Regions from separate parts of the Secundilactobacillus muriivasis genome, predicted to be linked through region 1. Evidence: predicted binding sites of a transcription regulator. Region 1 holds the regulator's gene; the other holds the start of a gene.
The links. The regulator Rex, encoded in region 1, represses fermentation and respiration genes when NADH is low (regulators of the CRP and FNR family bind a similar motif). The targets are predictions, from matches to a motif close to TTGTGAANTANTTCACAA.

Region 1 (3,426 bases):
TGTAGACGGGCGGCCTTTTGGTCAACGTAGTTTGAATAGTTACCGTGGTAGTGGGTCAGAGTCCCAATCGACATATCGTAAACTTCCGTGACAATGCGGTCGAGGAAGTACCGGTCATGAGAGACGATGAGTAGGGCGCCTTTGTAGCTTTGAATGTAGCCTTCAAGCCAGGTGAGCGTTTCAACGTCCAAGTGGTTGGTCGGTTCGTCCAGTACCAGAAGGTCGCGTTTTTCAAGCAATAGCTTGGCGAGTGCTAACTGGGTCTTTTGACCACCAGATAGTTCAGTAATGGAGCGGTCGTAGTCGGGTTCGTCAAATTCGAAACCGTGCAGGACCCCCCGAATCTCAGCTCGGTAGCCGTAGCCGTTTTGGTTTTTAAAGTTCGTTTGTAGTTGATCGTAGGTTGCGGAAATTTGGGCAAATTGCTCAGCGTCATTGATGACGTCGGGATCACTCATCTGTTCTTCTAACTCGTGCAACTTAGCCTCTTGTTCCTGAAGGGCCTTGAAGACGCTGGCCATTTCTTCCCAAATCGTGCGGTTGGAATCAAGCCCGGTATCTTGGGCTAAGTAACCGATCGTGATGCCCCGTTTAGAAATAATTTGACCTTCGTCCGGGGTTTCGCCTTCGGTAATCATGCGAATGAGCGTCGATTTACCGGCACCGTTTCGACCAACAAGCGCAACGCGGCCGTGTTCGGGCACGTCCATGCTGACATTAGAAAAAAGGGTATCGGCACCGAATCGCCGTGTCACTTGTTGGACTTGTAATAACATGTTGAATCAGCCTGCCTTTCGAATGAATCACAATATAGGATATCCTCTAATTATAGCATGGTTTTTACTTAAGTTGGCCGAACGGATGGGAAATGGCCTAGTGGATCAAACAATTAGCGGGTGGTTAATTCAATAAGTGGGTAGCAATCATCATTAGGTAAAGTATGCGCTTTCACGAACATTTTATTCTGATAGTCAATTAAGAAAAATAACCGTCAATTACATGATATAAACGGCCAATTATTTTCACAACGTCCCCAATCAATTGTCAATGACTGGATGAAATTGGCTGAATTAAAGGCAATCTATGGGAACTTGATAAAAAATTAACCTTGTGAAATCATTGAAGTAACACGCTTTTGCCATGGTCGGTAAGGGGAGGTTGCCGGTTTTTTATTGAAAATCATTTCACAAACTTCATGATTATGCTACAATTGACTCGGATGATAATTTCACAAGCAGTAATCATTTAATGGGTTAGCTATTATTGAAGTTGAGATCATTTTTAGTTACCAAAATTCACAAGGAGGATATTTAACTTGACTGAAACAAAGATTCCAAAAGCGACGGCCAAACGGCTACCAATCTATTACCGGTACCTCAACATCTTACGGGATGCTGATAAGACCCGGGTTTCCTCGACCGAACTTTCCGAAGCCGTTAAGGTAGATTCGGCAACGATCCGGCGCGATTTTTCCTACTTCGGAGCCCTCGGTAAACGGGGTTATGGCTACGACGTTGATAGTTTACTTAAATTTTTCAAGAAGATTTTAAATCAGGATAAGCTGACTAACGCAGCTTTAATCGGGGTTGGTAATTTAGGGAATGCGTTGCTCAACTTTAATTTCCACCAAAACAGTAACGTGCGAATCAGCGCGGCATTTGATGTTCGCGATGATTTGGCAAACACCGTTAAGAGTGGTGTGCCAATTTATCCAATGAACGAATTGCGGCAACAATTGAACGATCAACAAATCAAAATCGTTATTTTAACGGTGCCCGCTGAGGTTGCACAGGATGCAACCGATGAAGCAATTGCGGGTGGTGTTCGCGGTATCTTGAACTTTACCCCAATTCGGGTTTCAGTACCAACCAATGTTCGGGTTCAAAACGTTGATTTAACCAACGAATTACAAACTTTAATTTACTTCTTAGACCACTATAACGAAGAAGCTTAATCTGAACTGACTGATAACGGATTTTCCGGAATTAGTCAGTTTTTTTGTTGCCATTTTTAGCGGCTCAAAAGGCCATGATAGCGTTGATTCTCAAGGGTGAGTTAAAAAACAACTGAATTTTTCGGGAATATCTTGGTTAAATAACTTGCAATTGAAAACGAATAATTTTATAGTAGTACTTGTGATTAGCACTTATGTTAGGTGAGTGCTAACAGTGCTAAACTTTACATTTATTGGAGGGATTCAAGTGTTAAAACCATTAGGAGACCGTGTGATTTTACAAGCACAAGAAGAAGAAGAAACGACTGTTGGCGGCATCGTACTTGCAAGCAATGCTCAAGAAAAGCCACAAACTGCTAAAGTAATTGCCGTTGGCGAAGGCCGCGTGCTTGATAATGGTGAAAAGGTTGCGCCAATCGTTAAAGAAGGCGACACCGTCTTGTTTGATAAATACGCCGGTACTGAAGTGAAGTACGCGGACGCAACTTACTTGGTCGTTCACGAAAAGGATCTTGTCGCAGTCGTCGACTAATCCAGTATTTAAAACGCTGAACTTAAATTAACAACTATTTTATGAGGTGAAGATAAATTATGGCTAAGGAACTCAAGTTTTCTGAAGACGCGCGTTCAGCAATGTTACGTGGCGTTGATAAATTAGCAGACACTGTTAAGACCACCATTGGTCCTAAGGGTCGTAACGTCGTTTTGGAACAATCATACGGCAACCCAACCATTACTAACGATGGGGTAACGATTGCTAAGGCAATTGAATTGTCTGATCACTTTGAAAACCTCGGTGCTAAGTTAGTTGCCGAAGTTGCTTCAAAGACCAACGATATCGCTGGTGATGGGACGACGACTGCCACTGTTTTGACCCAAGCAATCGTTAACGAAGGCATGAAGAACGTTACTGCCGGTGCTAACCCAGTTGGTATCCGTCGCGGGATCGAAAAAGCCACTGAAGCCGCTGTTAAGGCTTTACACGAGATGAGCCACAAGGTTGCTACTAAGGACGATATCGCCCAAATCGCTTCCATTTCATCAGCTAACCAAGAAGTTGGTTCATTGATCGCTGACGCCATGGAAAAGGTTGGTAATGATGGGGTCATCACCATTGAAGAATCACGTGGTGTTGATACGAGTCTTGACGTTGTTGAAGGGATGCAATTTGATCGCGGCTACATGTCACAATACATGGTTACCGATAACGATAAGATGGAAGCCAACCTCGACAACCCTTACATTTTGATCACTGACAAGAAGATTGCCAACATTCAAGACATCTTGCCATTGTTGCAAAGTGTTGTTGAACAAAGCCGTTCACTTTTGATCATCGCTGATGACATTACTGGTGAAGCTTTACCAACCCTTGTTTTGAACAAGATGCGTGGGACGTTCAACGTTGTTGCTGTTAAGGCCCCAGGCTTTGGTGACCGTCGTAAGGCGCAATTACAAGATATTGCCGTCTTAAC
Region 2 (3,426 bases), on a different contig from region 1:
GTACGGTAAAACGCCGGCACAAGTTGCCCTTCGCTGGCTATTACAACGTGGCGTTGTGGTGATTCCAAAGTCGACGCATGAACAACGGATGGTCGAAAACATGGCCGTTTTTGATTTTGCGTTAACCGATGCTGATATGGCGGCCATTGAAGCCATTAACCTCAATGCCAGCACCATCGACCACGAAGTCACCCCGGCGTTGATCGACCGGTTCTTAACGATTCGGGTTCACGACTAACAACATTAATCTAAACACTAAGTGGGCGTGAATTCTCAATCGAGAATTCACGCCCACTTAACATTACATATTAATCTAATCCCTGAAACTTCCGGGAATAAGCATCCACCGCTTTAATCGCTTCAAATACCGCCGCTGCAGTTACCGGGAACCCCATGTTATGAATGGTTTCACCTTCCTGAACCGTCAGCGTTGCGACCTTCATCAAATCTTCGTCTGAGGCATCCGCCAGCTTCAAGTCAGCTAGTGTGGTTGGTAAGCCTAGCGCAAGTTCAAATTTGAGGTATTTTTCAAACCGCTTATCACTGGCACCTTCCAAAACGAGGTTCACCAGCGTCCCGTACGAAACCTTTTGGCCGTGAGACAGTTTGTGAACGTCACCTGACAACGCTGTTAGGCCATTTTGAAAACTATGAGCTGCAGCTAAGCCAGAACTTTCAGCCCCTACCCCGCTTAGCAAAATGTTGGCTTCAACGATGTGAGTGAGTGCCGGTGACACCACGTGACTTGCGGCTGCTGTGACGGCCTGCGTCCCGTATTTGAATAACAAGTCCTCACACTTTTCCGCTAACGCCAATCCGGCGGCAGTTTGCTGCGTCTGAAGCGGCAGTAACGTCACTTCCCGCGCCCGGGCAACGGTCTGCGCTTCCACATTGGTTGACAACGCATCCGCCATGCCGTCAATCAAAAAACGTACTGGCGCACCCGCGATAACCGATGTATCTACTAAGACTAAATCGGGATTCTTATCATAAAAGATATAATGCAAAAATTCACCCGACTCCGAATAGATCACGCTTAACCGGGTACAAGGCGAATCATTCGATGCCAGTGTCGGCACGATCACCACCGGCACGTGTAGCACATCACCGACCGCCTTCGTAGTGTCGTTGGTCTTGCCCCCGCCCAACGCGATCACAAAAGCCGCTTTACTCTGCTCGCCGATGGTTTTGATTCGCTCAATTTCTTCCGGCGAACTCTCACCATTAAACGCAACGCGCTCAATCGTCAACCCAGCCGCAGTCAAATCACCATAAAACTGTTCCCCAATCAGCTGCCAAACCACGTCATCCGTTAACAACAAACCCTGTTTTCCAAACGGCGCAATGTACTTAGCAGCATCCTTCAATAACCCGTCACCTTGAACATAAGTCGACGGACTGGCAAATGCAGTTGTCATCATTTCCACCTCCAAAATTATGTTGCACCGGTAGTGTAAGCAATCTCCTTGAATTAATCAAGTAACAGTTCTTAGGTAAATTATTCACTAATAAGTCCCGGTTACTGATGGGTTGTTATGCGGAGATGTTATAACGAATTCTAAAAATATTCTAATAATTATCACAAAACACTTGTAGCGACAAGTATTTAACGGTATACTGTTTTTCAACTTGATATCAAAGGAGGCGGCACTTACCATGAACGTACAGACTACTTCTAGTCTTATTCACCAAATCGCAAACTTCGAAGTCCAATTCGTTAATCACCACCTCAGAGACCTTAATCTGAACAGTGATCAAGGGCGCACAATGGCGTACATTGCCCATCACCCTCACAATAAACAACGTGATATTGCGCACTACCTTAACCGGCAGGAAGCTAGTATTACTAATCTGCTGAAGGGCCTCGTTAACCGAAACCTGGTTATCCGGACAGTGCCGCTAGATAATGAACGCACTAAGCTTTTGTCCCTCACACCAGAAGGCGAGCAAGCGCTAGTCCACATCGAGCGCGTTTTTCACGAACTGAACCAATTGTTACAAACACCGTTAAGTTCAGATGGTGCTGGCGATCTTAATGACCTGTTGCACCAAGTAAAAACGCATATCTATGAGGAAGAAGCGAATCCCTCAAGCGTTTATTGAGTTTTACTGATTAAAAGTCCCCACCAATTGAGCATTGGTGGGGACTTTTTGTTTACGCTTGTGTCTAGCGTAAGCATGTTTAGTTTGTGAAATTCAGTGATTCTGGTTTTATATAGTGGGAGGGTGCCGCGAGAGGCTCCGGCGCTATGCGAGGCTGGAACGCAGTGGCGGGCCTACGAGCTAGGAACGGAAGAAGACCACTTCCGTGCCGGATCTTTCCGGACCCGCGTATGACTAAAGCACTCGCAGCCCGAACCCCACGGACTACGACTGCTTAAGTCATACCGACACTGCTGAGCCTCGCGCGCCTCCGCCTCCCGCTACATGGTGCGCTGTCGGTAACAAAACTGCTGACTGTCACATTCTGAAGTCGACGAAAGTGCATAATATCAACGTCAGATGATACCTCAACAACTGCGGAAACAATCGTGGTTAATGTTCAGTAACCGCAATGAATCAACGATTGTGCGATGTGAAAACGTATCAGTTGTATGTTACGTTTATGCTAATCAAATATGCTACGTTGCCGTTAAACGTATTTTGAGATGCTCTACAATAGTGCCGAATTGCGCCAATGTAAGATTTCGGTAAGCGGCTAGGTGTATGCTGTGTCGCGATAATTGATGGTTGTTGATGAACTTCCAACAACCGCCAATTATCGGGGACGAATTCAAGACTCGCACGGATTTTGGCGAGGCTTGAATTCGAGGGCTGAGACCGCCCTTTGGCTCAGGCCGGCCCCACAGCAGGAACCTAGTCGCTTACCGGAATCGACAGTTCAAGCAAATCACGACACTTCACAAACTAGACACACGAATGCTTACGCTGGACACAAACGTAAGCAAAAAGCCCCTCAACGCAAGTAACGCGTTGAGGGACTTTCACTAAATCAACTATGCAAGTTCAACCGCTTTCCCATCCAGATCAACCGTCAAAGGTTCACCAGACAGTAAAGTCAGTTTCGTGCCAGTCGAATCGACCCGAACTTGGATCGAGCGACCGCGGAACAGTACCCGGAATTGGTAGCTGTTCCACTTCTTTGGTAGGAATGGGGCGAAGTGTAATTGATCATTGCGGACCCGCATGCCAGCAAAGCCTTGGACGATTGCCAGCCAGCTCCCAGTCATGGATGTAATGTGCAAGCCATCGCTGGTATCGTTGTTGTAGTTGTCCAGATCCAACCGGGCAGTCCGTTCATACATTTCAACCGCTTTGTCTTCGTAGTGCAAGTCAGCCGCTAAAATCGAGTGAATGGCCGCTGATAAACTTGATTCATGAACGGTCAGTGGTTCGTAGAAGTCGAAATTGGCCTTCTTTTGAGCC

Region 2: a site for Rex is predicted at 1,568-1,585, ahead of ACYVR3_RS03820 (glycerol dehydrogenase). Genes of this name have one in related genera too.

What each region holds. Positions count from the first base shown of each region.
Region 1 is NZ_BAABMI010000009.1:24,939-28,364, forward strand. Features, by position in the region: gene ACYVR3_RS02210 (ABC-F family ATP-binding cassette domain-containing protein) at 1-776, opposite strand, end outside; gene ACYVR3_RS02215 (redox-sensing transcriptional repressor Rex) at 1,316-1,954, shown strand; gene groES (co-chaperone GroES) at 2,202-2,486, shown strand; gene groL (chaperonin GroEL) at 2,546-3,426, shown strand, end outside.
Region 2 is NZ_BAABMI010000014.1:11,279-14,704, reverse strand. Features, by position in the region: gene ACYVR3_RS03825 (aldo/keto reductase) at 1-238, shown strand, start outside; gene ACYVR3_RS03820 (glycerol dehydrogenase) at 309-1,418, opposite strand; gene ACYVR3_RS03815 (MarR family winged helix-turn-helix transcriptional regulator) at 1,657-2,103, shown strand; gene ACYVR3_RS03810 (glycoside hydrolase family 65 protein) at 2,997-3,426, opposite strand, start outside.